DNA from 4 places in the Streptomyces sp. NPDC048417 genome. Region 4 is predicted to be linked to each of the others. Evidence: riboswitches for the same ligand, from Rfam matches in the RefSeq annotation. Region 4 holds a riboswitch; each other region holds the start of a gene.
The links. Region 4 has a riboswitch for S-adenosylmethionine ahead of thrC (threonine synthase). Riboswitches for the same ligand answer to the same signal wherever they lie in the genome.
Positions count from the first base shown of each region.

Region 1 (7,416 bases), on a different contig from region 4:
AAGTGGCGGCCCTCGAAGTCGATGTAGTGCAGCTTGTCGCGGTCGATGAAGCGCCCGGTGGCCGCGTCGCGGATCTCGGCGTCGTCCTCCCAGCTGTCCCAGAGGCGGCGCACGACCTCCACGTAGTCGGCGGCCTCGTCGAACAGGTCGGCCACCACCGGGCTGTCGTAGGCCTCGATGCGCGGGATCGTACGACGGCCGAAGTGGCCGGCCTCGTTGGGGCGGGCGGTGATCTGGACGCGCAGCCCGGCGCGGCCGGCGCTGACGTAGTCGAGGGTGGCGATCGCCTTGGAGATGTGGAACGGCTCCGTGTGGGTGGCCACCACTGTCGGCACCAGACCTATGTGCTGAGTGAGGGGTGCGATCCGGGAGGCGATGAGCACGGCGTCGAGGCGGCCGCGTACCTGGTCGGTGCGCTCGTCCGGCTCCAGGAAGTGCGAGGACTGCGGGCCGAGACCGTCCTCGATGGTCACGAAGTCGAGCAGACCGCGCTCGGCCTCGGCGGCCAGGCCGGCCCAGTAGCCGGCGGTGAGCAGGTCGCGGGGGCGGGCGACCGGCTCGCGCCAGGAGGCGGGATGCCAGCCGGTGCCGTCGAGGGCGACGGCGAGGTGCAGGGGAGAGGGAGATGAAGGAGATGCGGACACAGTGGTGCCTTCCTGGAGGTCCGTACGGGAGCGCGCCGAGGACAGGGGCGCGGCGAGGACAACGGGTCAGGAACAACAGAGCGCGCCGGCCACGCGCACCAGGTCGATGTGCGGCCGGGAGTGCAGGACGGTACGGCGGCTGGGGCAGAGGACACGTGTCATGTCCCGCACCTCCCAGCCTGCTCCGTGTACATCTCGTCGTGACTCACAACAGCCCGGAGTTCGCGGTTGTTCCCGGGCTGCGCACCAGCAGGCTGCGGGTGCGCAGCCGCTCGGTGAAGCCGATCGACTCGTAGAGTCGGATCGCCGTCGCGTTGCCCGGAGCGGCGTGCAGGAACGGCGTGTCACCGCGTTCCCTGATGCCGGCGGCGACGGCGCGCACCAGGCGGGTGGCCAGGCCCCGGCCCCGGTGCCCGGGGTCGGTGCAGACCGCGCTGATCTCCGTCCAGCCGGGCAGCCGCAGCCTCTCCCCCGCCATCGCGATCAGCCGTCCCCGGCGCCGGATGCCGAGGTAGGCCCCCATCTCGACGGTCCGCTTGCGGAACGGGCCGGGCTCGGTGCGGGCCACCAGGTCCAGCATCTCGGGCACGTCGTACGAGCCGAGCCGGACCGCCTCGGGGTCGGGCTCGGCCCGCAGCCCGGTGTCGACGAACTGGACGCCCGCCCCGCCGCCGACCACCTCCCAGCCGGGCGGTGCTTCCTCGACCGGCTTGATCTTCACGGTCGTGCCGGGGCCGACGAGCGTGTGCAGGTCGGCCCAGGCCTCCGGGTCGGTGGGGTCGGCGAGGGCAGCGTAGGCGTAGACGTCGTCGGGGTAGCGGGCGGCCCGGCCGAAACGTTCGGCGAGGTGGGCGTGCGGACCGGCGAGTGCGGACCAGACGGCGTTGTCCAGGACGCCGCGGGATGCTTCAACGGTCATGGTGACGTTCTCCGCTGACGACCGGTCAGGAGTTGTCCAGCGGCAGCCCGGGCGGGTTGACCTCGGACTTGGCGACGGCCTCGTTGGAGAGGTTGTAGGCGGCCAGCCACTTGGCGTACTGGCCGTTCTTGATCAGGTAGTTGATGGCGTCGGCGAGCGGCTTGGCCAGGCCGCTGTCCTTCTTCGCGGTGGCCGCGATCAGGCCCTGGAGGCTGGCGCCCGCGCCGGAGTAGGTACCCGCGGTGCGGGTGGCGTTGGGCGTGTTCGCGGTCTGCCTGTTGTGGTAGGCGATGCCGGGGTTGGGGCCGAGGTAGGCATCGATCTTGCCGCTGCTGAGGGCCAGGTAGACGCTGTTGCTGTCCTGGTAGTACTTGACCGTGAGCTTCTTGCCCTCCTTGGCCAGCTTGGCCTTCCACTCCAGGAGGATCTTCTCCTGGTTGGTGCCGGCGCTGACGGAGACGGTCTTGCCGGCGAGGTTCTCGTAGGTGTCGTCGAAGTTCCAGGTGCTCTTCTTCGGCACCGTGAAGGCGAGGTTGTCCTGCCGGTAGGACGCGAACTCGTACTTCTTCTTGCGCTCCTCGGTGTCGGTGATGTTGGAGAGGGCCACGTCCACCTTGCCGCTGTCGATGCCGACGAACATGTTCTCCCAGGTGAAGTTCTTCACCTCGGGCGTGAGGCCGAAGACCGCGGCGACCAGCCGGGCGAGGTCGGGTTCGGAACCGGTGAGGGTCTTCTGGTCGCCGCCCACGTAGGCGAGCGGCGGGAATCCGGCGGGCAGGGCGCCCTCGCCGATGACGAGCTTGCCGCTCTTGCGGACGGCGGCGGGCAGTTCGGCGCTGATGGACTTGACCTCGGAGACCTTGACGGTGGTCTGCTGGGCGGCGCCGTTGGAGACCTGTCCGATGACGACCTCGCCGCTCTTGGCTCTGTCGGTCGTGGTCGCGGCGTCGCTGTCGCCCCCGCAGGCGGCGAGCCCGGTGGCGAGGGTCGCGACGGCGGTCGCCGTGGTGAGGCCGCGGATCAGGCTGCGTCGGGAGAGGAGCGTGGGCATGGCTGTCCTTCGTGTTCCAGTGACAAGTGAAAGGGGCGTGATTCACGTGCAGGGGGGTGGTTCAGAGGACCTTGCGGAGGAAGTCCCGGGTCCGTTCGTGCCGCGGACTGTCGAGGACCTCGGCGGGCGGGCCCTGTTCGACGATCTTTCCGCCGTCGATGAAGACGATCCGGTCGGCGACCTCACGGGCGAAGCCGATCTCGTGGGTGACGATCACCAGGGTGCTGCCGCTGGAGGCCAGGTCCTTGATGACGGCGAGGACCTCGCCGACCAGTTCGGGGTCGAGCGCGGAGGTCGGTTCGTCGAAGAGGATGATCCCGGGGCGCAGCGCGAGGGCGCGGGCGATGGCGACGCGCTGCTGCTGCCCGCCCGACAGCTGCCGTGGGTAGGCGCCCACGCGCTCGCCGAGGCCGACCCGTTCGAGGAGTTCCTTGGCCAGCTGCTGGGCCTCGGGCCTGGTCAGCTTCCCGGTGGCGACGGGCGCGGCCGCGACGTTGTCGAGGACCGTCAGGTGCGGGAACAGGTTGAAGTTCTGGAAGACGAAGCCGATCCGGCTGCGCTGGGCCAGGATGGCGCGTTCGCTCAGCTCCTTGAGCCGGTCGCCGTGGCGCTTCACGCCGACCAGTTCGCCGCCGACGCTGACATAGCCGGTCTCGGGCTTCTCCAGGTGGTTGATCACCCTCAGCAGCGTGGACTTGCCGGAGCCGGACGGGCCGAGGATGACGGTGACCTCGCCGGGGCGGACGGTCAGGTCGACGCCGTCGAGGACGCGGTGGGCTCCGTACGACTTGTGGACGTCGTGGATCTCCAGGGCGGCGGGCGCGATGTCCGGTGCGGTGGTCATGCGGCGGCCTCCCGGCGTATCCGTTCCCGCAGGTCGCCGAGGCCGGTGCGGAGTTTCTGGAGGGGGGTCGGCGGCAGCGTGCGGGTGGCGCCGCGGGCGAAGTACCGCTCGACGTAGAACTGGACGACGGAGACGGCGCTGGTCAGGATCAGGTACCAGACGGTGGCCACGAGCAGCAGCGGCACGATGTCGCCGGGATAGGTGCTGCCCATGGACTGCACCGAGCCGAAGAGGTCGAGCAGCGAGACGTAGAACACCAGGGACGTGCCCTTGATCAGCCCGATGAGCTGGTTGACGTAGTTCGGCACGATGGAGCGCAGGGCCTGCGGGAAGACGATCCGGGTGAACTGGTAGCTCTTGGGCAGACCGAGCGCGTCGGCCGCCTCGTGCTGGCCCTGGTCGACGGAGAGGATGCCGCCGCGCACCACCTCGGCCGCGTAGGCCGCCTCGTTGAGGCTGAGGCCGACCACGGCGACCACCATGTCGGTGGCGAGCTTGGACTCGTCGAAGCTGACGAAGGACGGGCCGAAGGGCACGCCCAGGCTCAACGTCTGGTACAGGGCCGAGAAGTTGTAGAGGAAGATCAGCAGAACGATCAGCGGGATCGAGCGGAACAGCCAGGTGTAGGTCCAGCTCACCGCCCGCAGCACGGGGCTGCCGGAGAGCCGGGCGACGGCCAGCACGACGCCACCGAGGAGGCCCAGCACGGCGCTGAGCGCGGCGACTTCGAGGGTGATGACGAGGCCGTCGAGGATGGTGGGCCGCAGGAACCAGTAGCGGAACCGGTCCCACTGATAGAAGGGGTTGGTGGCCAGTCCGTGCGCGAACTGCGCGACGACCACCAGGACGACGGCGGTGGCGATCCACCGCCCGGGTCGGCGCAGCGGCTGAACTCGCTGGGCACCCAACGGCTTTGACGGTACGTCAGTGCGTGGTGGCGCCTCGGCTACGGACAGGGCGCCTGGGGGTTCACTCATGGTGGGCTCCGGCGGAGTCGGACACCCCGGATCACACGGCCGGGGCCGCGGCACCGGGCCGCGTTCGGGCACGGCACGGATGCGCGGAGGCGCGCGGGACACGGGATGGGGCGGGCGGCTGCGCACCGGGGCGGCCGGTGCTTCGTCAGAGACGCTGGGGCGCGAGGCTGTGGGAGCCGTGCTGCGGGCGAGGCGGAAAGGCCTGGTCAGACCCGACAGCGGGCACAGCCCGGTGCGGTACACGCGCTACACAGGGCGCTGTTGACACGGAGCAGGTCGACGGCGCGGTCGGCGACGAGAGGGCTCGGATACGGGCGTACGCAGCCCGAGGTGCGGCGCTGGGCCGTCCTGGAAGCTGCGTACATGTCCGTCACCTGTCACTGTCGAGCCGGCCCCGGGGGGCCTCGCGCTTACCGAATCGTCGCTTGCCGAAACGTCATCGGTCCGGTCGTCACCTGGGGCACCCCACCGCGATGCGAGGGTTGCCGGTCAGCAAGCCAGGGCTTGACGCTGACGCTCTTGACCGTTCTGGTTCGCAAGTAACGCAGTTGCCCGAACGAATGTCAACGCCTGTCCGACTGGCGGAACGGTTCGGGCCGCTCTCACCTGCGCGGAACGCCGGGGGTGTCCGCCGCATGGCCCGCCCAGTCCAGGATCTGGACGGCCGCGCCGGCGGCTTCCAGACCCTGGCAACGGCCGTGGTGACGGCGGGCGATGCCGTCGAGGTCGAGGTGGGCGCCGAAGGCCGGGCGGGCGGCCAGCCGGCGGGCGTAGGCCCACAGCACCGGGTGGCCGGCGACGGCGTGCACGGCGGAGGCGTCCAGGTGGTTGCGGTGCACGGTGTCGAGTTGCACCAGGGTCACCCACAACTCGACGTCCGCTGCCGTGAGTTGCCCGCCGACCAGGAACTCCGCGCCGGTCAGCCGACGCTCCAGCTCGTCCAGGGCGGCGAGCAGCACCTCAAGCGCCGCCGGGTCGCCGCCCGCTCGGCCGGCGTGCTGCGCCGCCTGCTCGATGCCCTCGGAGCACAGCCGCTCGACGGCCTCGATCTCGGCCTCGGCACCGCACGGGTACAGCCTGGTGACGCCGTCGCCGAAGTGGCGGTCCAGGTCGCGCAGGATGTCCCGGCTGTGGGTGCTGACGATACGGCCGGACCAGTCGTCGCTGAGCACGGGTGCGAGGGCCGGTCCCGAGTAGTGGTGGGCGCTCGCCTCGTACAGCGGGCGCAGCGCCGTGTGGCTGCCGTCCGGACAGTCCGGGACGGCGGGCAGATAGGTGACCGGACAACAGTCGTCGAGGGCCAGCAGGCTGTGGCCGACGGCGATGCGGAGGCCGTCGGGACAGGCGGTGGCGAGGTGGAGCCGGTAGCGGCGCGGCACGGCGTAGTGGCCGCTGCGCGCGTCCCGGCCGATGCGCCCGCGGAAGGCGGGGGTGGCCCGGACGGACGGGAGGGCGGCGAACGGAGTGATGGACATGCGTCTCCCCGGGGGTGCGGACGCGCGGACGTACGCGCGGCGGAAGCGTTCGTCGGTGGGTGGGCGTTCGGCGGGTGCGGCCGACGGCGGGCGCTCGGCCGGTACGGCCGGGAGCGGGGGCTCAGCCGGTGCGGCTGATGGCGCTGCACACGCGCAGCAGGTCGATGTGCAGGCGGGAGGTGAGCAGCGGGACGGGGCAGGGCGTACGGCTCTCTCGGCGCTGCCTGCCGGTGACCGTGCGCAGCCGACCCATCTTTCCCTACCTTTTCACTAGGATTCCCACCTGGAGTGTCGATCGGCCTCCGCGTGCCGTCAAGGGGGCGTCCACGCCTGGGACACCCGGCCCCGGCTTGCCGCCGGGCGGGAGCGGTTGTCCGCTGGAGAGGCAGGCCGAGTGACAGGAGCCGGATGCGATGAGCGAGCCCCCGGGTCCCGGGCCGGTGCCCGGTGCCGTGCCCGAGACCTTCGCGTTCGGCTGCGGGCGGTGCGGCACGGCCTGGGAGGCGACCTTCCAGGCCGTGTTCTTCACCGACCCGATCGCCGACCCGGACCTGCAGAGCACCCAGGAGTACGTGGACGAGGCCGGCCGGGCCGTGCGGTCGCCGCTCACCGACGCGGTGTGCCCGCGCTGCGGCAGCCGGAAGGTGCGGATCACGGCCCCCGGATCATGACGCTCACCCGAACGACACGTGCGGGTGGTCGGCGGCCGTGCCGGATGGTGGCGTGGAGGGACGTACCGCCGTCGTCCGCGGAGTGACGCAGCACCGCTGCCCCCGCGGAGTGACGTACCGCGTTCCCGAGGAGGCAGTCGCGATGATCCGTCCGTCCCGACCCGTGCGTGTTCTCGCCTCGGCCCTGGCGGCGGGGATTCTGCTCGCCACGGCGGCCTGTACGGACCAGAGCGGCGGCCTCGAGGCGGTGCCCGTCTCACCGGCCGGCGAGCACTCCCCCGCGTCCCCGTCTGCGACCCCCGCCCTCACCCGGGCGGGCGCGCAGGCCGCGCTGATCACACCGGCCGACATCGAGGACAACTGGCAGCTGGCCAAAGACGCGGCGACCTGGCGCAACTCGATGCTGGTCGGCAAGGTCGACGTGGCCGACTTCCTCACGGCCAAGTCCGACGCCGCCGACTGCCAGCACCTCCTGGACGGCCTCTACTCCGACAGCCTCCTCGGCCGCGCCTTGGGCGCCTCCGGGCTGCGCGGGTTCACCTCGGAGGACGCCCGGATGCTGTACCAGGTCGGCGACTACGGCTCGGCGAACCTGGACGCCACGCTGGCCTGGCTGAAGACCCTGCCGGACGAGTGCGCCCAGTTCACCGCCACCGGCAAGGACGGCGGCAAGCGGACCGTGCAGGTCGTCTCGGCGAAGGTGCCGAAGTCGGGCGACGCGCGCGAGGCCCTGACGGTGACCGTCCAGGGCAACGCCAACGGCCAGTCCGCCACCTACACCACGGACGTGGCGGTGCTGCGCATCGGCGCCTCCGGGGCGGCGGTCACCAACGGC
Region 1 covers NZ_JBEZKI010000002.1:269,861-277,276, forward strand. Annotated here, with positions in the region: gene AB0D59_RS03855 (LLM class flavin-dependent oxidoreductase) at 1-644, opposite strand, end outside; gene AB0D59_RS03860 (putative leader peptide) at 711-806, opposite strand; gene AB0D59_RS03865 (GNAT family N-acetyltransferase) at 850-1,563, opposite strand; gene AB0D59_RS03870 (ABC transporter substrate-binding protein) at 1,589-2,614, opposite strand; gene AB0D59_RS03875 (amino acid ABC transporter ATP-binding protein) at 2,676-3,458, opposite strand; gene AB0D59_RS03880 (amino acid ABC transporter permease) at 3,455-4,435, opposite strand; SAM riboswitch class IV at 4,837-4,960, opposite strand; gene AB0D59_RS03885 (glutathione S-transferase C-terminal domain-containing protein) at 5,038-5,910, opposite strand; gene AB0D59_RS03890 (putative leader peptide) at 6,032-6,163, opposite strand; gene AB0D59_RS03895 (hypothetical protein) at 6,324-6,581, shown strand; gene AB0D59_RS03900 (hypothetical protein) at 6,724-7,416, shown strand, end outside.
Region 1: linked by a shared signal. The riboswitch ahead of AB0D59_RS03880 (amino acid ABC transporter permease) and the one ahead of thrC (threonine synthase) in region 4 are both predicted to bind S-adenosylmethionine.

Region 2 (7,416 bases), on a different contig from region 4:
CCTCATCAAGACCAGCGTGGACCGGATCCCCGAGATCGCGGAACGGATCGCCGCGCTGGACAGCGTCAGCGAGGTCTTCTCGGTCACCGGTACCTACGACCTGATCGCCATGGTCCGGGTGAAGCAGCACGAGGACCTCGCCGAGGTCATCCCCGGCTCCATCAGCAAGATCCCCGGCGTGGAGGCCACGGACACGCACGTCGCGTTCCGCACGTACTCCCAGCACGACCTGGAGGCGGCCTTCGCCATCGGCCTGGACAGCTGAACCGGCGGTCCAGGCCGGGCGGGCGTCAGTGCCGCAGGGCCGGTGAGCCGACGGGCGCACGTCGCCCGGCACTGCGGTAGGCCGAGACACCCACGGCGAGCAGCCAGTAGCTGAGCATCGCCCCCATCAGGGCGGTGGTGCCCCAGCCGTTCGCCGCGTAGAAGTGCGCGGGGTCGTTGCCGAAGAACACGGACGGCACGAAGGCCAGGTTGACCGCTGCCAGGACGTGGGCGGAACGACCGGTCCAGCGTGGCAGCAGGCCGGTGCGGGAGATCCCGTAACCCACCGCGGTCAGGCAGAGGGCGAGCATCAGGCGGCTGATCGACCCGTACAGGACGTAGGTGCCGCTGACCGCGATGGTCGGGTCGATCGGGTGGTCCGCGGCGATGACCGCGCCGCCTTCCAGTCCGCTGGAGACCAGAGTGATCGTCGCGTACACCAGTCCGGTCGCGAAGGCCATCGAGCCGATCCATTCACTGGCCGGGTCGGCCCGCTTGACCAGTTCGCGGAAGGCCGTCACGAACACGACCACGAACGCCAGCCCGAAGATCCCGACCAGCAGCCTGGTCAGGACGTTCGAGTCCGGCGGCGGACCGGAGTAGACGAAGTACAGCGGTACCTCGACGATGAAGGCGGCCGCCGCGGTGATGGAGGCGAGGCCCGTCAGGCGCCTCGCGACGGTTTCGTTCATGGGTGTGCCCCCGGTTCCAGGTGTCGGATTCCTCGTCGGCCCGTTGCCGACTACATGAATCCTGGCGTTCACGACGCTCCTCGTCGCTGGGCCTGGACACCGGATCGGGGGGTGGTCCTACCGACACCCCCGCGGGTGGGTCAGCTCACCGCCGGGACACAGCGGCCGTCCTCCGTGCGGTACGACCACTTCGCCCCGTCGGTCACCAGTTCCCGCACCGCGTCGACGAAGCGCTCCACGTGCTCGTCCGGCGTGCCCGCCCCGAAGCTCACCCGGATGGCGTTGAGGGACTTCTCGCCGGGTGCCGCCTCCGGCGCCCCGCACTCGCCCTGGGTCTGCGGGTCGGAGCCCAGCAGGGTCCTGACCAGCGGGTGGGCGCAGAAGAGGCCGTCGCGGACCCCGATGCCGTACTCGGCGGAGAGGGCGGCGGCGAAGTGGGAGCTGTTCCAGCCGTCCACCACGAAGCTGATCACTCCGACGCGCGGGGCGTCGTCGCCGAAGAGGGAGAGGACCCGGACCTCGGGAACCTCGGCGAGCCCCGCCCGCACCTTCTCGATCAGGTGCTGCTCGCGGGCGACCAGCGTGTCGAAGCCGGCCTCGGTGAGTGCCTTGCAGGCGGAGGCGATGGAGTAGGCGCCGATGACGTTGGGCGAGCCCGCCTCGTGCCGCGCGGCGCTCTCGTGCCACTCCACGGCCACTCCCCCGTCCTCCCGCCGGGTGACCTTGCGGCTGGCGCCGCCGCCCGCGAGGTAGGGCTCGGCGGCCTGCAGCCAGTCGGCGCGGCCGGCCAGCACGCCGGAGCCGAAGGGGGCGTACAGCTTGTGGCCGGAGAAGGCGACCCAGTCGACGTCCAGGTCCCGGACGGACACGGGGTGGTGCGGGGCCAGCTGGGCGGCGTCCAGGACGATCCGGGCGCCGTGCGCGTGCGCGGCGGCCGCCAGCTCCCGTACGGGCCACAGCTCGCCGGTGACGTTGGACGCGCCGGTGACGCAGACCAGGGCCGGGCCGTGCCCTCCCTCACTGGACACAGTGCGGTCGGCGAGGGCGCGCTCCAGGGTCTCGACGGCCTGCCGCGGGGTGCGGGGCGCGTCGAGGTAGGTGACCCGGGCGTCCTTCCAGGGGAGCAGGCTCGCGTGATGCTCGGTCTCGAAGACGAAGACCTGGCAGTCGGCGGGGACGGCGGCGGCGAGCAGGTTGAGGGAGTCGGTGGTGGAGCGGGTGAAGACCAGCTGGTCGTCGGGGCGGCAGTCGAGGAACTCGGCGACGGTCCGGCGGGCGTTCTCGAAGAGGTCCGTGGAGAGCTGGGAGAGGTAGCCGGCGCCGCGGTGGACGCTGCCGTAGTAGGGGGCGTACGCCGCCACGTCGTCCCAGACCCGCTGGAGGGCGGGGGCGCTGGCCGCGTAGTCGAGGGCCGCGTAGGTGACCTCGCCGCCGGTGACGAGCGGGACGGTGACATCCCCGCCCAGAACGGGCAGCGGGGCACAAAGGGACTGGGCGGTGGCAGCGGTGGCGACAGACATGGCGAACTCCTGTGAGAGGCGAGCGAAATCGCCGGCCGGACGACGCGTCGACGGCACGGGAAAAGGTGAAAGGGGTACGCGGAGGCGGGGCTCGACGCCCTATCGCATTCGCTTGCTCACAGAAGGCTCCCTCGACGACCAGGACCCCTGGGCTGTGCTCATTCAAAAGAGCGTGAGGGGTCCGCGCTTGCCGTAGACCTCGCTGCCTACGGCCTGGTCTTCACCCGGGGCACCCCGCCACGGACGGAGGGTTGCCGGACAGTCGGCCGGGGCCTCATGACTGTCACTCATGACCTGGCAAGAAAAGTAAGTGAAGTGATCGCCGACGCGCAACTCCTGTCCGGATGACGGAACACCGCCAGGGACCGACGCCGGCTCGCCAACGCCGGGAAGGCTGTCTGTGGTTGCGCTCCGGCGCGGCGGGGAGAGGGGGAACTCATCCCCGCCGCAACGGCGGTCAGCCACGACGGCGTAGTCCGGCGGTGCCGTACCGCGCCTCGGCCCGCCGACCGCGGCCCCTACCTGTTCGTCGCCGCCGCCCAGCGCTCCAGCGCCCGCTTGGCCGCGCCCGAGTCGATGGACTCCGCTGCCTTGTCCATGCCGGCGCGGATCTGCTCGGCCAGCGTTCCGGTGCCCGGGTCCAGGGCCACCAGTGCCGCCGCCGAGTTCAACAGGACCGCGTCGCGGACCGGGCCCGTCTCGCCGTCCAGGAGGCGGCGGGCGACCTCCGCGTTGTACGACGGGTCGCCGCCGCGCAGCGCCTCCACCGGGACCAGCTCGATGCCGACGTCCCTCGGGTCGAAGGTCTCCTCGGTGACCTTGCCGTCGCGGACGATCCAGACGTGGGACGTGGCGGTGGTCGTCAGCTCGTCGAGGCCGTCGTCGCCGCGGAAGACCAGCGAGGAGTTGCCGCGCTCGGCGAAGACGCCCGCCACGACCGGTGCCATGCGCGGATCCGCGACGCCGACCGCCTGGGCCCGCACCTGCGCGGGGTTGGTCAGCGGGCCGAGGATGTTGAACACCGTGCGGATGCCCAGCTGGCCGCGGGCCGCGCCCGCATGGCGCAGCGCCGGGTGGAACTTGACGGCGAAGCAGAAGGTGATGCCGGCCTCCTCGGCGACCTCGGCGACCCGCCGCGGGGTCAGGTCGAGGTTGACGCCGAGCTTCTCCAGCACGTCCGAGGCACCGGACGCGGAGGACGCCGCCCGGTTGCCGTGCTTGACGACCTTCGCCCCGGTGCCGGCCACCACCAGCGCCGACATCGTGGAGATGTTCACCGTCTTGGCGCCGTCGCCGCCGGTGCCGACGATGTCGACCGTGCGGCCCGGTACCTCGATGACGTTGGCGTGCGCGTACATCGTGCGGACCAGGCCGTTGATCTCGTCGACCGTCTCGCCCTTGGCCCGCAGGGCGACGACGAAACCGGCGATCTGGGCGTCGGTCGCCTGGCCGCGCATGATCTGGTCCATCGCCCAGGCCGTCGCGTCCGCGCTCTGGTCCTCGCCGTACAGCAGCGCGTTCAGTACCTCGGGCCAGGAACGGCCCGCCGCGGTGTCGCCTCCAGCGGGGGTCACAGCGCTCATAAGGCCGCTCCTGATCGTCGTACCGGCAAGAAAACAGTGTCAGGCCCACCCTATCCAGCCCCGGGCGCGGCGAAGGGCCCCCGTCCTCCCCTAGTCCTCGAACAAACTCAGACCGGGGGCCCATCCGGACGGGGGCCCTTCGACCGTGTTGTGGCGACGCGGTCGATCAGTGGTGGCCGTGGCCGCTCGTGATCTCCTTGTACTCCTCGACGGTGGGCTTCGGGATCTGGTTGTCCTCGCCGTAGTAGGCGCCGCTCAGCTTGGCGCGGAGCTTCTCGGACCCCTTGATCTTGCGCTCGACACCGTTCTCGTCCACCGCCGCGCCGACCTGGGCCGGCTCGTACTGGTGGTGGGCCGTGAGGGTGTGCAGCTGCTCCTGGCTGAGCGGCTCGTGCACCTCGATGAACTCACCGTGCGGCAGCCGCTTGATGATGCCGGTCTCGCGGCCGTGCAGCACCTTCTCGCGGTCCCGGCGCTGCAGGCCGAGGCAGATCCGCTTGGTGACGAGGAACGCGATCACCGGTCCGGCGAAGAAGAAGATCCGGACGAACCAGGTCACGTCGTTGATCGACAGATGGAAGTGGGTGGCGATGAGGTCGTTGCCACCACCGACCAGGCCCACCATGTACACGGTCACCCAGGCGACACCGAACCCGGTACGGGTCGGGGCGTTGCGCGGCCGGTCCAGGATGTGGTGCTCGCTCTTGTCCCCGGTGACCCAGGACTCGATGAACGGGTAGAGCGCGATCGCGCCCAGCACCAGACCGAACAGGACCAGCGGGATGAAGACGCCCAGGACCAGGGTGTGGCCCCAGAAGTTGATCTCCCAGCCGGGCATGTAACGGATCAGGCCCTCGGCGAAGCCCATGTACCAGTCGGGCTGGGCGCCGGTGGACACCTGGTCCGGACGGTAGGGGCCCATGGCCCAGATCGGGTTGATCTGGGTGGTCGCCGCGATGGCCGCGATGACACCGAAGACCAGGAAGAAGAAGCCTCCGGCCTTGGCCATGTAGACCGGCAGCAGCGGCATGCCGACGACGTTCTTCTCGCTCTTTCCGGGACCCGCGAACTGCGTGTGCTTGTGGTAGAAGACCAGGATCAGGTGGCCCACCACCAGGCCGAGCATGATGCCCGGCAGCAGCAGGATGTGGATCGAGTAGAACCGCCCCACGAAGTCGTGGCCGGGGAACTCGCCGCCGAAGAGGAAGTACGAGATGTACGTGCCGACGATCGGCATCGACAGGATGGCGCCCTCGGTGAAGCGGACACCGGTGCCGGAGAGCAGGTCGTCCGGGAGCGAGTAACCGGTGAAGCCGGTGAACATGCCCAGGACGAACAGCAGGAAGCCGAACAGCCAGTTGATCTCACGCGGCTTGCGGAACGCGCCGGTGAAGAACACGCGCATCATGTGCACGAACATGCCGGCGAGGAAGATCAGCGCCGCCCAGTGGTGGATCTGCCGGATGAGCAGACCACCGCGCACGTCGAAGGAGATGTGCAGGGTCGAGCTGAACGCCTCGGACATCATCTGTCCCTGGAGCGGGACATAGCTGCCGTGGTACACCACCTCGTTCATCGACGGGTGGAAGAACAGCGTCAGGTACACACCCGTCAGGATGATGATGATGAAGCTGTACAGGCACACTTCGCCCAACATGAACGACCAGTGGTCGGGGAAGATCTTGCGCATGTTGGACTTGGCCAGGGAGTAGATCCCGAGCCGTCCGTCGGCCCAGTCGGCGACGCGCTCGCCGGCCGGCGCCTTCCCGCGTTCGCGGGACTCTGTGTTCTCTGTAGTGCTCATCCGCGCTCCCAGAAAGCAGGACCGACGGGCTCCTCGAAGTCGCCGAGCGCCTGGAGGTAGCCCTCCTCGCTCACACCGATGCGCAGCTGCGGCAGGGCGTGACCGGCCGGGCCGAAGATCACTCGGGCACCGTCGGAGAGGTCGAAGGTGGACTGGTGGCACGGGCAGAGCACGTGGTGGGTCTGCTGCTCGTACAGCGAGATCGGGCAGCCCACGTGGGTGCAGATCTTCGAGTAGGCCACGATGCCCTCGTGGGACCACTCGAGCTCGCGCTTGTCCTTGATGTTGTCCGGCTGCAGCCGGATGATCATCAGGGCCGCCTTCGCCATCACGTTCTGGAAGTCCTCCTGGGACTCCTCGACGCCCTCGGGCTTGGCGAAGGTCAGCGAGCCGACGGCGACGTCGGAGGGACGCAGCGGCTCGTTGGTGTTCATGTTGACGAGCAGCTTGCCCTTCGACCACGCCGTGTGGCGCAGCGAGGTGCCGGGCAGCGGGCCGAGGTCGCGCAGCAGCACGACACCGGAGAGCGGGACCAGGGTCAGCGCGCCGAACATGGTGGTGCGGATCAGCTTGCGCCGGCCGATCGCCGACTCCTTGGCGCCCTGCTTGAAGTCGGCCAGGACCTTGGCCTTGACCTCCGGCGGGGCCGAGATGGCGTGCCGCTCGTCGGCGACCTCCACGTCGGACATCAGGGTGCGGGCCCAGTGGACCGCTCCCGCGCCGATGCAGAACAGCGCCACACCGAGGGTCAGACCCAGCGCGAAGTTCAGCGCGCTGATGTGACCGATCGGGAAGACGAAGATCGACTTGTCTTTCGGGATCGTCACATAGGAGGCGATGAAGCCGACGGTGGCCAGCATCGACACCGTGAACAGCAGGGCCACGACGCGCTCGGACCGCTTGGCGGCCCGCTCGTCGACGTCCTGGATCCGGTGCTCGTGAGGCGGCAGACCGGGGTCCGCGAACGGGTCCTTCTCGTCCGCGATGCTCACGGCGCCGTGCGCGTGGCCCTGCTCAGCGGGCAGGTTCTCTTCTGGAATCTCTTGGCTACTCATGACTTCTTGGCCTTTGCGGTCCGAGCGGCGACCCAGACGGCGACCGCGATCAGGGCGCCGAGACCGAAGATCCACGCGAACAGACCCTCGCTGACCGGCCCGAGGCCGCCCAGGTCGAGACCGCCGGGGTTCACCGTCTTGGGGCTGTTGACCGCGTCGAGGTACGCGATGATGTCCTTCTTGTTCTTCTCCGACAGCGTGGTGTCGGGGAAGGACGGCATGTTCTGCGGGCCCGTCTGCATGGCCTCGTAGATGTGCTTCGGGTCGACGCCTTCCAGGCTCGGCGCGAACTTGCCCTTGGTCAGCGCGCCACCCGCACCCACGAAGTTGTGGCACTGCGCGCAGTTGGTGCGGAAGAGCTCGCCGCCCGCGGCGATGTCGGCACCGCCCGGGCCGTACTGCTCCTTGGTGGGCACCTCGGGACCGGCGCCCAGCGAGGCGATGTACGTCGCGAGCTGGGTGATCTGGGCCTGGGTGTAGATGTTCTTCTTCGCGACG
Region 2 covers NZ_JBEZKI010000013.1:198,712-206,127, forward strand. Annotated here, with positions in the region: gene AB0D59_RS21835 (Lrp/AsnC ligand binding domain-containing protein) at 1-265, shown strand, start outside; gene AB0D59_RS21840 (hypothetical protein) at 291-956, opposite strand; gene AB0D59_RS21845 (aminotransferase class V-fold PLP-dependent enzyme) at 1,097-2,476, opposite strand; SAM riboswitch class IV at 2,655-2,771, opposite strand; gene trpD (anthranilate phosphoribosyltransferase) at 2,995-4,059, opposite strand; gene AB0D59_RS21855 (cytochrome bc complex cytochrome b subunit) at 4,226-5,863, opposite strand; gene AB0D59_RS21860 (Rieske 2Fe-2S domain-containing protein) at 5,860-6,918, opposite strand; gene AB0D59_RS21865 (cytochrome c) at 6,915-7,416, opposite strand, start outside.
Region 2: linked by a shared signal. The riboswitch ahead of AB0D59_RS21845 (aminotransferase class V-fold PLP-dependent enzyme) and the one ahead of thrC (threonine synthase) in region 4 are both predicted to bind S-adenosylmethionine.

Region 3 (7,416 bases), on a different contig from region 4:
AGGCCATCCCGCGGAGCGCCGTCGGCCCATCCCCCCGACTTACCGTCCCCGCAGGCGTCCTGACGACCTGAAACCTTTCTGCGGCAACGGCACGGAGCGCGGCGTCATTCCGCCCGGGGGCGCCGAGATCGTCCGGGTCACCGCCGGGCCCGGCGCCGTGGGGACGCGTCCCGGTCGCGCTGCCGGTCGAGCACGTCGTCGGCCGGGCAGCGGCCGCGGCGGACGTAGCGGTCGGTGTGGGCGGCGACGGCGTCCATGACCCTGGTGCTCGCGCCCAGCCGGGGCAGGGCGTCCAGTGCCGCGGCGAAGCAGGTCACGGCGGCGCGCTTCAGCTCCGGGTCGGCAAGCCCGTGGCACGCCGCGTCGGTCCACAGCGGATTGTGCGGTGCCGGGGCCCCGGCGGCCCGCTCGGCCAGGGGCTCCACCGCCCGGTTCGCGATCACCGCGGCACCGGGGTCGTCGAACAGGGCCGTGACCACGGCGAGCGGCACGATCCACCCGTCGTCGCCGGGCTGTGCGTCGATCATGCGCAGTTCCAGGTGCCCGCGCGGCCTGACGGGCGGAAACAGTGTGCTGATGTGGTAGTCGAGGTCCGCGTGGGTCGGCGGGCGCATGGTGCGCGAGCGGGTCCACTCGCGGAAGCTCACTCCGTCCGGCACCTCCCAGGGACCGTCCCGCCGTACGCACATCACCGGTGCGTCGAGGACCCGCCGGACCCAGGCGCGCCGCGGGTCGGGTACCAGGGAGGGCCCGCCGGCCCGTCCCGGATCGAGTTCCGCCCACATCAGCTGCCGCGTGGACAGCCAGCCCGTGGCGCGGCCCTTGGCCATGGGCGAGTTCGCGAACGCCGCGACCAGGACCGCGCCCAGGTGGTGTGCCAGCCACCAGCGGCGCGCGAACCCCATGACGCCGGGTTCCTCCCGTCCGGCGTCGAGGCACACCTGGACGGAGGCCGAGGTACACATCAGGGTTCGTCCCGCCGGACCCGTACGGTCGAGGCAGGCCTCCATGGCGTCGTAGCGCCGCTCCCGCAGGAACCGTCGAGGCGGCAGCCAGGGATCGACGCCCATCCCGGCCAGTGTCAGACCGCGCTCGCGCAGCGCGGTACGCACGGCCGCAAGATCGGCCGAGACCTCCGAGACGCACTGGGCCAGCGACGGTGCCGGCCGGGAACTCAGCTCCACCTGACCGCCGGGCTCGACGCTCAGCCCGGACGTCAGCGGCAGGGTCCGCAGTACGGCGTGGGCCGCTTCCAGGTCTTCCCGGCCCACGCTGTCGTGCGGTACACGCTCCCGGTGGACGAGCCACTCCACCTCGACCCCGACGCTGCGCGGCGGGCCCGTCTTGAAGCAGACTCCCTCGACCAGCGCCTCCGCCTCGTGTTCGCTGACAGCAGGACCGTCAGCGCCGCACTCCGGTGAAACCGACATCCGCGAGCCTCCTGAGCCGCCTCAGGGCCGTCGGGGCTCCGACGTCCGCTGCGCGTACCGCTGTGCCTGCTGCCAGGGTCCGCCGTCCTGCCCTGTCATGACAAGAGCGCACTTTCCAGACGACCGGGCATGCGGCGACCCGCAACGGACGACCCGGGAGGTCCCGGGCCACCCTCAGCCCGTCTGGGCCCATGACCGGTCGTCCCGGCGTACCTTGCGCAGGATGCGCGACGGAGCAACTGCTCGTCCGGTCGATGGGCTGGCGGCCCTTGGCCAGGAACGACTCGGCCCTGGCGGGATGATCCGTGCAGGCGCGGCTGTTGCACGAAGGACAGGACATGCAGCGGGAGGGAGCCGACATGACCGTCCAGGACGTCGACCGGATGAGCTTCGTACAGGAGTGGGAGGAGTGGCACCGGCAGAAGGAGGCGGTGCTGGCCGGCCCGCACGGGTTCCTCGCGATCACCGGCCTCCACTGGCTCAGCGACGAGCCCACCCGGTTCGAGGACGCGCCCGGTGCCTGGTCGAGCACCGCCGACGGCGTGGTCGTGGAGTTGGACGAGGGCGAGGAGGTGGCCATCGACGAGCAGATCGTGCACGGCCGCCACGACTTCGGCGTCCTCGCCGAACGCGCCAGTGTGTACGTCAGCTGGGGCGACGCGGTGATCGAGGTCGCCAAACGCGGCGGACACGACATCGTGCGCCCCCGCCACCCCGGCAACGCGCTGCGTACGGCGTTCACCGGGACACCTGCCTACGAGCCCGACGCACGCTGGGTGCTCTCCGGCCGCTTCCTGCCCTTCGACACCCCGCGCCCGGTGACGGTCGGTGCCGCCGTCGAGGGTCTGGAGCATGTCTACGACTCCCCCGGCCAGGTCGAGTTCGAACTGGAGGGCACTGCGCACCGGCTCACCGCGTTCAGCGGCCGGACGCCCGGAGCCCTGATGGTGCTGTTCACCGACAGGACCTCCGGTGTGACCACCTACGCGGCGAACCGCTCCCTCCAGATCCCCGCCCCCGACGCCGAGGGCAGGGTGACGATCGACTTCAACCGCGCCGCCAACCTGCCCTGCGCCTACACGGACCTGGCCACCTGCCCGCTGCCGCCGACCGAGAACCGCCTGCCGGTCGGGATCGAGACGGGCGAGAAGATCCCGCTGGAGCGCGGCGGACGCCCCTGACGGGACGCGCGTCTCCCGGCCCCCCCGCCGCCGTAGCCGTGGTCCGCGGTCGGCGGCGGGGGCTGTCCGCGGGTGCCGGCCGCCGCGATCCCGTGGTCCGGGCGGCGGCAGCGCCGGGCCCGGTTGTCCGGTGACGCCACCGGCCGTGGCGGTGTGGCCGACCGTGGACCGGCGCACCCCGTCGAGACGGATGCGGCGGTCGTCTCCCGTCAGGTGTGCTGTTGCTCCGAGAGCGCCTTGGTGAAGTGGGTGACGGGGCGCGCCACCCGTTCCCCGTCGAGGGTGATGTCGACCGCCTCGTTGTAGAAGGCGAGGAGCCCCTGGACGGCACCGACCGCGGGCAGCGGGTCCGGGTAGCTCCAGACGACGTTGGGCGGGACGTCGGCCGCAGCGCGCCACGACCAGTACTCGGCGGTGCCCTTGTAGGGGCAGCCGGTGTGATGGTCGGTGGCTTCGAGCAGGTCGAGGCGGACGTCCTCGCGCGGGACGTAGTAGCGGGTGGGCAGACCGGTCTCGAAGAGCAGGACCGGCCGGCGGGTGTCCGCGACGACCGTGCCGTCGATCTCGACCACCAGGTGACGGCTGCTGGGGATGGCGTCCACCCGCTTGTGCGGGTCACGGGGGTGGATGAAGATCTCTTCCTCCTCCTCGTACCAGTGGTCCAGGCCCCGCCCGACACGCCGGAACCACTCGAAGGCGATGTGATCGGCCAGGTCGGCGGCCGGGAAGGTCCAGGCGGCGTTCTCCAGCAGTTCGCCGTCGACCTCGACGTCGTAGAAGATCTGCGAGCCCGTGTGCGTACCGGTCGGCGGGTTCTTGGCGGGGCGGAGGAGTTCCTCGCGCACCTCCGCGCGCGGGAACGCGTACAGCGGTACGGGAACACCGGGCTCCCAGACGAGGACGGGGTGGCGGCTGTCGACGACCGTGACGTCACTCTTACGGCCGCGCACCCAGCGTTCGCTCGGCTCCCACAGGAGCCCCTCGGGGGTGGTCCGCACGGTCTGCGCGGTGGGGAATGGGGACATGACCGGCTCTCCTTCGGCTTGCTCAAGCGGTGACTTCGGCTTGCTCACGCGCTGAGTTCGGCGACGTAGGGACGGTTCTCCGGCCAGGCCGCTGGCTGCTCGGGGCGGCCGAAGACCCGTGGGTACTCCACTGGCACGCTCCCACACCGAGACGGGTTCGAAGGCGGCACGAGTCTCCCGCGCCCGTTGCCGGATCCACTTCGAGGAGAAGGAGCTGAACTGAAAAGAGCGAGTGGTCAGCGACAGGTCTGGGCGAACTGGTCGGCGCGGCGGCCCGCCCAGAACGGGTCGAGCGGCACGGCGCGTGCCTGACCTGCGGTCTCCATGGCCGGATCAAAGCACACGGCACAAGGTGCGTCCACCATGCGTCCCGGCACGTGAGACGGTCGCGTCTTCTCAAACCGCCAGTCCGGGTGCGGCATTGACGTACGCCAAAACCGATCCGTACGATCGCCAACGGCATTGAGTGTCAGCGTCAAGCCCTGGCTCGCTGACCGGCAACCCTCCCGCGCGGTGGGGTGCTCCAGGTGAAAGCCCGGCGGGATCACCGATGACTCCCGCAAGCGCGTGCCCCCGTGACCGGGGCCGGAGACGAGGAGGGACCGGCATGCGACACAGCGATGACCCGGCTGCCTCCCCCGCCGACGCCACGGCGTACTCCCGGCTCTCGCGTCGGCGTCACATCGATCTGAAGCGCTCGACCAGCTGCCTCTGTCGGCTCTGACCGGTCCGCCTGCCGCCGGCTGACCTCCGTCACCGGCCACGGCCCCTTCGCGCCGCCCTTCCCCTCGCCACCGGTCCCCGGTGTCGTCCACGTGCCCTCCGTTCGCCTTCCGTCTGCACAGCGCTTCCCCCGGCCGGCGCCGATCCGGCGGGGGCCGCACGCCCCTGCACGGCCGTGCCTCGCGCCCCGCAGCCCGGCACCCCGTGCCGGGTGCCACGAGTAGGAGAAAGCCCTCCGTGACTGCACTCCCGGATTTCAGACCCTCCCGATGGGCGCCCCTGGCCGCGCTCCTGACCACCAGCGTCCTGCTGACCGCGTGCGGTTCGGGCGACGACGGCTCCGGCGGCGGAAGCGGCCAGGCGAAGTCCGGCGGCACCCTGACCTTCGCGGTGGGCTCCGACGCCGGCTGCGTGGATCCGCAGCAGGTCGGCAGCAACGACACCATCTACTCGGTGCGCCAGATCGTGGACTCCCTGACCGACCAGGACCCGAAGACCGGCAAGATCGTGCCGTGGCTCGCCAAGAGCTGGGACATCAGCACCGACGCGACGACGTTCACCTTCCATCTGCGGTCGGGGGTCACCTTCAGCGACGGGTCCAAGCTGACCGCGCAGGTGGTCAAGGACAACTTCGACGCGGTGCCGGACCTCGGCGCCCTGGGCACCCTCGCCGAGGGCTATCTGAGCGGTGTCAAGAGCACCAGCGTGATCGACCCGCTCACCGTCAAGGTGGCCTTCAAGCAGCCCAACGCCCAGTTCCTGCAGGCGACTTCGACCCACTCGCTGGGCATCGAGTCGTCGGCGAGCGTGCGGAAGTCCCCGCAGCAGAAGTGCAGTGACGGCGTGGTCGGCTCCGGGCCGTTCGTGCTGAAGCAGTACGTGCAGAACCAGTCGGTCACCCTGGCCAGGCGAACCGGGTACGGCTGGGGTTCCTCGCTGTGGTCGAAGAAGGGCGAGGCCTACCTGGACAAGCTGGTGTTCAAGGTCGTGCCCGAGGCGGGGGTGCGGGCCGGCAGTCTCCAGTCCGGGCAGGTGGACGTGATCAGCAGCGTCGGCAAGGCCAACGAGGCGGCGCTCAAGGGCGGCCAGGTCGCCCTCCGGAGCCGGGCCAACCCCGGCGTGGTGTTCGGTCTGGGACTCAACAACTCGCGGCCCCTGCTGAAGGACGCGAAGGTGCGCCAGGCGATCCTGGCCGCCGTCGACCGCAAGCAGATCGCGGACACCGTCTTCCCGACCGGCACCCAGCCGGCGACCAGCATCCTGGCGCACACCACGCCCGACTACACCGACCTCTCCACTGACCTCGCCTTCGACGCGGCCAAGGCCAAGTCCCTGCTGGACGAGGCCGGTTGGAAGTCCGGCGGCGACGGAGTCCGCACCAAGGGCGGTAAGAAGCTGAGCCTGACCATCAGCTGGTTCCCCAACGCGGCCACCAACCAGCCCGCGCTGGAGCTGGTCCAGCAGCAGCTCAAGGCCGTCGGGATCGACGTGGTGCTCAAGCAGCTCCCGGTCACCCAGTTCGCCACCACGCTCCAGTCGGGTGACTTCGACGTGGTGTGGGGGAACACGACCCGCGCCGACCCGGACATCCTGCGCAGCTCCTTCTCCACCCAGCTGGCCAACTTCTACCACCTGCCCGCCAGTTCGCTGGACACGGCACTGTCCTCGCAGGCCGCGACCACGGACACCGCGAAGCGCAGGCAGCTGGTCGCTCAGGCGCAGCGGCTGCTCGTGCAGAACGCGTACGACGTGCCGGTGGTGGAGCTCCAGACCCAGCTCGGCGTCTCGAACAAGGTGCACGACCTCACATTCGACTCCGGCAGCCGCGTCCAGCTGCACGACACCTGGATCGGCTAGCGGATGCGCCGCTATGTGATCAAACGGCTGGCGCAGGCGGTCGGGGTGCTGTGGGCGGCCTACACGGTGTCGTTCCTGGTGCTCGACTTCCTGCCGGGTGACCCGGTCTCCGCGATGGCCGGGGCCGGGATGGACTCGGGGCAGGTCGATCCGGCCCAACTCGCCGAGTTGCGGCACGAGTACGGCTTCGACAAGCCCGTGCTGGTGCAGTACGCGGAGTATCTGGGCCGGGCGGTGCGCGGGGACTTCGGCGACGCGGTCTCCACCGGCCGCCCCGTGACCACCACGCTGGCCGACGCGCTGCCGCAGACGCTCCAGCTGACCGGTGCCGCGCTGCTGCTGGCGATGGTGCTCGGCGGCGGCCTCGCGGTGGTGGCGACGTACACCTCGCAGCGGTGGCTGCGGCAGCTGCTGCTGTCGCTGCCCCCGCTGGGGGTGTCGGTTCCGACGTTCTGGGTGGGTCTGCTGCTCGTGGAGGCGTTCTCGTTCCGGCTGCACTGGTTCCCGGCGTTCGGCAACGACGGGCTGAAGGGATTGGTGCTGCCTGCGCTCACGCTGGCGATCCCGACCGGCGCGCAGGTCGCGCAGGTGCTGGCCAAGAGCCTGCTGACCGCACTGGACCAGGCCTATGTGGAGACCGCGCGGGCCAAGGGCGCCGGCCGGTGGCGGGTGCATCTGCGGCACGCGCTGCGCAACGCCTCGCTGCCGGCGCTGACGGTCGTGGGCCTGCTGGTCGGGCAGTTGATCGCCGGTTCGGTGGTGGTAGAGACGGTGTTCTCCCGCGACGGTCTGGGCCGGGTGACCGCGGCGGCGGTCACTACCCAGGACATCCCGCTGGTCCAGGGAGTGGTGGTGTTCGGGGCGCTGATCTTCGTGGCGACGAACCTGCTCGTCGACCTCGTCTATCCGCTGCTGGACCCGCGGATCGTGGTGGCCTCGGACAGGAAGGCGAGCTTCGCATGAGTCAGAGCCTTGTCGACGACCAGGCCGAGGCCGCCCTCGGCCTCGCCCGGCCGGTCGAGACGGGACCTCCCGCACAACCCGGACGGCCCGCCGACATCCGCCGGGTGCTCCGCTTCCTGCTGCGCCGCCCCGGTCTGCTGCTGTCCGCCGTCGTCCTCGTGCTGGTGGTGCTGGCCGCCTTCTGGCCGGGTCTGTTCACCTCGCAGGACCCGCTGACGGGGGTGCCGTCCCAGAACT
Region 3 covers NZ_JBEZKI010000006.1:285,390-292,805, reverse strand. Annotated here, with positions in the region: gene egtA (ergothioneine biosynthesis glutamate--cysteine ligase EgtA) at 138-1,430, opposite strand; gene AB0D59_RS12370 (DUF1684 domain-containing protein) at 1,790-2,611, shown strand; gene AB0D59_RS12365 (DUF427 domain-containing protein) at 2,821-3,636, opposite strand; SAM riboswitch class IV at 4,095-4,208, shown strand; gene AB0D59_RS12360 (putative leader peptide) at 4,187-4,360, shown strand; gene AB0D59_RS12355 (ABC transporter substrate-binding protein) at 4,597-6,216, shown strand; gene AB0D59_RS12350 (ABC transporter permease) at 6,220-7,179, shown strand; gene AB0D59_RS12345 (ABC transporter permease) at 7,176-7,416, shown strand, end outside.
Region 3: linked by a shared signal. The riboswitch ahead of AB0D59_RS12360 (putative leader peptide) and the one ahead of thrC (threonine synthase) in region 4 are both predicted to bind S-adenosylmethionine.

Region 4 (7,416 bases):
GCTCCGCCGCGTGGGCGCGACCAGCCCCCACCGGACCCGCAGCCGAGGTACTCACCCGCCCAACGCCTCCAACTGCTCAAGGAACCACGCCGCAGGCGGCAACGCCGTAGCCGCCGCGGCGAGCCGCTTCGTCCGCTCCGCCCGCTCCTCCACCCCCATGGTCAACGCCTGCTGCAAAGCCACGGCCGTCCCCCCGATGTCGTACGGGTTCACGACCACCGCGTCCTCGCCCAGCTCCTCGTACGCCCCCGCCTCCCGCGAGAGCACCAGCACGCACCCCTCGTCGGACACCACCGGGATCTCCTTGGCGACCAGGTTCATGCCGTCCCGGATCGGGTTCACCAACGCCACGTCGGCCAGCCGGTAGGCCGCCAGCGAGCGGGCGAAGTCGTCCTTGACGTGGAGGACCACCGGCGTCCAATCCGCTGTCCCGTACGCCGAGTTGATGTCGTCCGCGACCCGCTGCACCTCGGCCGTGTAGTCGCGGTACACCGCGAGGTCCTGCCGCGACGGATACGCGAACGCGACATGCACCACCCGCTCCCGCCACTCGGGGTGGTCGTCGAGCAGCTGCCGGTACGCCAGCAGACCCCGCACGATGTTCTTCGACAGCTCGGTCCGGTCCACCCGGACGATCGTCCTGCGGCCCTCGCCGATCTCCTCCCGCAGCGCCCGCATCCGCTCGTCCACGTCCGGCTCGTGCGACCGCTTCCGCAGGAACTCCGCGTCGGCCCCCAGCCCGTGCACCCCGATCCGGGTCTCCCCGGCCGCCGGAATCCCCGGGCCCAGCACCGCATGACAGCAGGCCACGAACGCGTCCGCCCACCGCCGGGTCAGGAACGCGGCGTGATCGGCGCCCAGGATCCCGCCGAGCAGTTCCGCCGCGATGTCGTCGGGGAGCAGCCGGAAGTAGTCCGGCGGTGCCCACGGGGTGTGGGAGAAATGGCCGATACGGAGATCAGGCCGCAGCCGGCGCAGCATCCGCGGAGCCAGCGCCAGGTGGTAGTCCTGGATGACGACCACCGCGCCCTCGCCCGCCTCCTGCGCCAGCGCCTCGGCGAACGCCTGGTTGTAGGCCTGGTACGAGGCCCACCGGCGCCGGAACTCCGCGTCGAAGACCGGCTCCAGCGGGGTCTGGTAGAGCATGTGGTGGACGAACCAGAGCACCGAGTTCGCGATGCCGTTGTACGCGTCCGAGAACACGTCCGGATCGATGTCGAGCATCCGGACCTGCTGCCCGCCGCTGTCCCCGGCCGGCAGCCGGCCGCCGTCGGCCCGCCGTACCGCCTCCCGGTCGCCGTCGCTCAGCGCCGCGCACACCCACACCGCGTTCGCGTCCGGCCCGATGGCCGACAGCCCCGAGACCAGCCCGCCGCCACCCCGCTTGGCGCGCAGCGCACCGCCTTCGCCCACTTCATACGAAACCGGGCCGCGGTTGGACGCGACCAGCACCTCAGCACCGCCGGTGGAAGCCATACGCCACAACCTAGCCCGGCCCGGAAACGCTCAAACGTACGGCCGTGCCCGACGCGCCGCCGTATACGGCCGTACGTAGAAGTCACGCCACCCGGCGCTCGGCGTACTCGGCGATCTCCGCCATCGGCGGCCGTTCCTCGGTGTCCACGGAGTAGGTGCGCGGCTCGAAGCCGTCCTCGCCCCGTTCGAACTGGGTCAGGGCGGGCCGGATCAGATGCCCGCGGGCCAGCCGCAGCTGCGCGGTGCGGTAGATCGCGGCGGACATCCGGCCGAGGGCCTGGCCGTCCTGGTGACGGTGTTTGCGGACCCCCACGTCGACCTGGGCGAGGGCGTCCAGGCCGACCAGGTGCAGGGCGTCGACCAGCATGCCCAGCTCCACGCCGTAGCCGACCGGGAAGGGGAGCTGTTCGAGGAGCGAGCGGCGGGCCGCGTACTCGCCGCCGAGCGGCTGGACGAACCCGGCCAGCTGCGGCCAGTGCATGTTCAGCAGCGGGCGGGCCATCAGTTCGGTGACCCGGCCGCCCTGTCCGGCCGAGCCGGCGAGCGGGCGGTCGTACATCGCCTTGACGAGGTCCACGTCCGGGTCGGTCAGCAGCGGGCCGACGATCCCGGTGACGAAGTCGGAGGAGAAGTCACGTAGGTCGGCGTCGATGAAGCAGACGATGTCGCCGGTGGTGACGAGGAGGGAGCGCCAGAGGACCTCGCCCTTGCCGGGGACGGCGGGGATGCGCGGCAGGATCGTGTCGCGGTGCACGACCCGGGCGCCGGCCGCCGCGGCCACCGCCGCCGTACGGTCGGTGGAACCGGAGTCGACGACCACGATCTCGTCGACGAGCGGCACCTGCCGTATGAGGTCGTGACGGATGATCGCGACGATGTCGCCGACCGTCTCCTCCTCGTTGAGCGCGGGCAGCACGACGGAGACGGACTGCCCGGTGCGCTGCTTGGCGGCGAGTATCCGGTGCAGGGGGCGATCGTTCATGGACCAGGAGCGGGTGGCCAGCCAGCGCTCGACTTCTTCCAGCACAGTCAGCGGCTCCTCACTGTCACGATCACACTGCGAGGTGTGATCCATCTCGCGGTTCGGACGACTATCTCAACTGTCCTGGCCTTCGGTTACAGTCTTGAACAACGCCGATGACCATCGCATGTCCTGGGGTCACCGGCCGTTGACAACCGCATACCGCTCATCCAGAGGGGCAGAGGGATACGGCCCGATGAAGCCCCGGCAACCCTCCAGTCGGTTACTCGTGGATCGCTGATCACTGTCGATCGCTCGCGAGGCTCCCGGCTAGGGAAGGTGCCAAATCCGTCTCACGGCGAGATGCGTCGTGAGGAAGATGAGGAGAAAGGGCCTCGCCTCACATGGCTGTGCAGACTTCTGCGACCACCACCGACTCCACGACCGTCGACCTCGGTCCCGCCGCCGCCCTGAGCTGCCGCGAGTGCGGCCACCGCGTGCCGCTCGGCCCCGTGTTCGCCTGCGAGGAGTGTTTCGGCCCGCTCGAAATCGCGTATGACTTCTCGGCCTACGACACCGAGGAGCTGCGGAAGCGGATCGAAGCGGGTCCCGCGAACATCTGGCGCTACGCGCCGCTGCTGCCCGTCCCCGCGGACGTGGCGACCAAGCCGAACATCAACCCGGGCTGGACCAAGCTCGTCCAGGCCGACAACCTGGCGAAGGAGCTGGGCGTCACCGGCGGCCTGTACGTCAAGGACGACTCCGGCAACCCGACGCACTCCTTCAAGGACCGGGTCGTCGCCCAGGCCGTCGAGGCCGCGCGCGCCTTCGGCTACACCACGCTCTCCTGCTCCTCCACCGGCAACCTCGCCGGCGCGGTCGGTGCCGCCGCCGCCCGGGCCGGCTTCCGCTCCTGCGTGTTCATCCCGCACGACCTGGAGCAGGGCAAGATCGTCATGGCCGCGATCTACGGCGGCGAGCTCGTCGGCATCGAGGGCAACTACGACGACGTGAACCGCTTCTGCTCCGAGCTGATCGGTGACTCGGCCGGCGAGGGCTGGGGCTTCGTCAACGTCAACCTGCGGCCGTACTACGCGGAGGGGTCCAAGACCCTGGCGTACGAGATCTGCGAGCAGCTCGGCTGGCGGATCCCCGACCAGCTGGTCGTCCCGATCGCCTCCGGCTCGCAGCTCACGAAGATCGACAAGGGGCTGCAGGAGCTGATCAAGCTCGGGCTCGTCGAGGACAAGCCGTACAAGATCTTCGGTGCGCAGGCCGAGGGGTGCTCGCCGGTGTCGGTGGCCTACAAGGCGGGCCACGACGTGGTGCGGCCGCAGAAGCCGAACACCATCGCCAAGTCCCTCGCCATCGGCAACCCGGCCGACGGGCCGTACGTCCTGGACATCGCGCGCCGTACCGGCGGTGCGGTGGAGGACGTGACCGACGAGCAGGTCGTCGACGCGATCAAGCTGCTCGCGCGGACCGAGGGAATCTTCGCGGAGACCGCCGGCGGGGTGACGGTCGGAGTCACCAGGAAGCTCATCGAGAATGGGCTGATCGATCCGACGAAGTCGGTTGTCGTGCTCAACACGGGTGATGGACTGAAGACACTGGACGCCGTGGCGGGGACCGGGCTTACGGCGACTATTCGGCCCACTCTCGATTCGTTCCGTGAGGCCGGGCTCGCCTAAGTCAGCCACAGAAAACCAGGGCGTTGCTCTAACCGGAGGTTTAAACGTGAGCGTCACCGTTCGCATCCCCACCATCCTGCGCACCTACACCGGTGGTCAGGCCGAAGTCAGTGCCGAAGGGGCCACCCTCGGCGATGTCATCTCCGATCTGGAGAAGAACCACACCGGGATCGCCGGCCGTGTTCTCGACGACGAGGGCAAGCTGCGCCGGTTCGTGAATGTGTACGTCAATGATGACGATGTGCGGTTCGAGCAGGGTCTGGAGACGGCCACCCCGGACGGCGCCGGCGTCTCCATCATCCCGGCCGTCGCCGGCGGCTGACCCCGCCGACCGCCCCGGCGACCCTGCTGACCTGGCTGTCGTGATGCCCGTATGACCGAACATTACCTTCGGTAATACCCATCACCGAGTGTTCATCCCCGCGGCGGAGCCGCTAATGGATGCAGTGCCCCCTCCGTGCGAGAAGCGGAGGGGGCAATTCTGTGTGGTTGAGCGCGGTACAGTTGGGGAACGCGGTCCCGATCTCCAGGTCGGGAGCCCCGTATTCGATACCGCAGACCCGACAAGAAGTAGCCAAAGTGTGCGGGTTATATGCGGCTTTTGCGGCTTTTATGGGGCCCGACTTGCCCTGAATTCGGCCGAATTCTTGCTACATTCCGGACCCTTCCCGTCCAGAATTCTCGTCCGATTGACCTGTTGCAGACGGCAGTTGGACAGATACATTCAGCCGCGGTCGACGCGTTCCGGCGCACGCCCCCAAACCTGTGGGGGGTGAGGTCTGACCCGGATCCGCGAAGTGTGGATCTGTGCAAGGGCCAGTAATAGGGGAGTTAGGCATGGCTCAGGGCACCGTCAAGTGGTTCAACGCGGAGAAGGGGTACGGCTTCATCGCGGTCGACGGTGGTGCGGATGTTTTCGTCCACTACAGTGCGATTCAGATGGACGGCTACCGCACCCTGGAGGAAGGTCAGCGGGTCGATTTCGAGATCTCGCAGGGCCAGAAGGGGCCGCAGGCGGACATGGTCCGGCTCGCGACCGGCTGAAGCACGCGCCGACTGACAGCGTCGTTCTTCTTTCTTTGTCGGAGGGCTCGTATCCCATGGGGAGTCATGGGTTACGAGCCCTTTGGCATGCCCGGGGCGAGCGGGCCGGCGTGCCCCGCGGGTGCGGCCCGGTACGGGGCCGGGGCGCGACCCAGTCCTCGGGAGGCGCTTGCACTCGGCATGGGCGAGTGCTAATCATTGGCGTTAGCACTCTGAAGGTGAGAGTGACAAAGATGGACCGGGTCGGTGAGGCCCGCAGACCGGGTGGGGCAAGGAACCCACGGGTCGGCGAGCCGTCCGTCGCGGGCGCGGGCGCGGTCCTTGAAGACTCACCCCCAGTCCTGGAGGGACCACTTCACATGGCCAAGATCATCGCGTTCGACGAGGAGGCGCGGCGCGGCCTCGAGCGCGGCATGAACCAGCTCGCGGACGCCGTGAAGGTGACGCTGGGCCCCAAGGGCCGCAACGTCGTCCTCGAGAAGAAGTGGGGCGCCCCCACGATCACCAACGATGGTGTGTCCATCGCCAAGGAGATCGAGCTCGAGGACCCGTACGAGAAGATCGGCGCCGAGCTGGTCAAGGAAGTCGCCAAGAAGACGGACGACGTCGCCGGTGACGGAACGACCACCGCGACCGTGCTCGCCCAGGCCCTGGTCAAGGAAGGCCTGCGCAACGTCGCCGCCGGCGCCAACCCGATGGCCCTGAAGCGCGGTATCGAGAAGGCCGTCGAGGCCGTCTCCGGTGCCCTCCTCGAGCAGGCGAAGGACGTCGAGACCAAGGAGCAGATCGCCTCCACGGCCTCCATCTCCGCCGCCGACACCCAGATCGGCGAGCTCATCGCCGAGGCCATGGACAAGGTCGGCAAGGAAGGCGTCATCACCGTCGAGGAGTCCCAGACCTTCGGTCTGGAGCTGGAGCTCACCGAGGGTATGCGCTTCGACAAGGGCTACATCTCGGCGTACTTCGCCACCGACATGGAGCGTATGGAGGCGTCCCTGGACGACCCGTACATCCTGATCGCCAACTCGAAGATCGGCTCCGTCAAGGACCTGCTCCCGCTCCTGGAGAAGGTCATGCAGTCGGGCAAGCCGCTGCTGATCATCGCCGAGGACGTCGAGGGCGAGGCCCTGTCGACCCTGGTCGTCAACAAGATCCGCGGCACCTTCAAGTCCGTCGCCGTCAAGGCCCCGGGCTTCGGCGACCGCCGCAAGGCGATGCTGAACGACATCGCCATCCTCACCGGCGGCGAGGTCATCTCCGAGGAGGTCGGTCTCAAGCTGGAGAACACGACCCTCGACCTGCTGGGCCGCGCCCGCAAGGTGGTCATCACCAAGGACGAGACCACCATCGTCGACGGCGCCGGCTCCACCGAGCAGGTCCAGGGCCGGGTCAACCAGATCCGCGCCGAGATCGAGCAGTCCGACTCGGACTACGACCGCGAGAAGCTCCAGGAGCGCCTGGCCAAGCTCGCCGGTGGCGTCGCCGTCATCAAGGCCGGTGCCGCGACCGAGGTCGAGCTCAAGGAGCGCAAGCACCGCATCGAGGACGCCGTTCGCAACGCGAAGGCGGCCGTCGAGGAGGGCATCGTCGCCGGTGGTGGCGTGGCCCTGCTCCAGGCCTCCCAGGTGTTCGAGAAGCTGGAGCTCGAAGGTGACGAGGCGACCGGCGCCAACGCCGTGAAGCTCGCCCTGGAGGCCCCGCTCAAGCAGATCGCCGTCAACGGTGGTCTCGAGGGTGGCGTCGTCGTCGAGAAGGTGCGCAACCTTCAGGTCGGCCACGGCCTGAACGCCGCGACCGGCGAGTACGTCGACATGATCGCCGAGGGCATCATCGACCCGGCGAAGGTGACGCGCTCTGCCCTGCAGAACGCCGCCTCCATCGCCGCGCTGTTCCTCACCACCGAGGCCGTCATCGCCGACAAGCCGGAGAAGGCCGCGGCGGCCGCTCCGGGCGGCATGCCGGGCGGTGACATGGACTTCTGATCCATCCGGATCGGCTCGTCCTTTTCCGAGGGCGGCACCCCCTGCCACGGCAGGGGGTGCCGCCCTCGGGCGTTTCCGCCGGTCCACGGGCCGGTGTGGCGCAGGGCGCCGCCCGTGTGGCCGGGGCATCCGTCCCGTGAACCGGTCTGGGTCCGTGTCCGGGGTCACACGGCGTCCGTGCGAGAGCGGGAATGGGTACGTCCGGGCAGGTCGTTGTGCACGTATGTGCACTCGATGCGTGTGCACATACCGTCGGGTATAC
Region 4 covers NZ_JBEZKI010000003.1:272,629-280,044, reverse strand. Annotated here, with positions in the region: gene AB0D59_RS06170 (trehalose-6-phosphate synthase) at 52-1,476, opposite strand; gene AB0D59_RS06165 (glucosyl-3-phosphoglycerate synthase) at 1,559-2,503, opposite strand; SAM riboswitch class I at 2,661-2,823, shown strand; gene thrC (threonine synthase) at 2,842-4,128, shown strand; gene AB0D59_RS06155 (ubiquitin-like small modifier protein 1) at 4,175-4,450, shown strand; gene AB0D59_RS06150 (cold-shock protein) at 4,966-5,172, shown strand; gene groL (chaperonin GroEL) at 5,532-7,154, shown strand.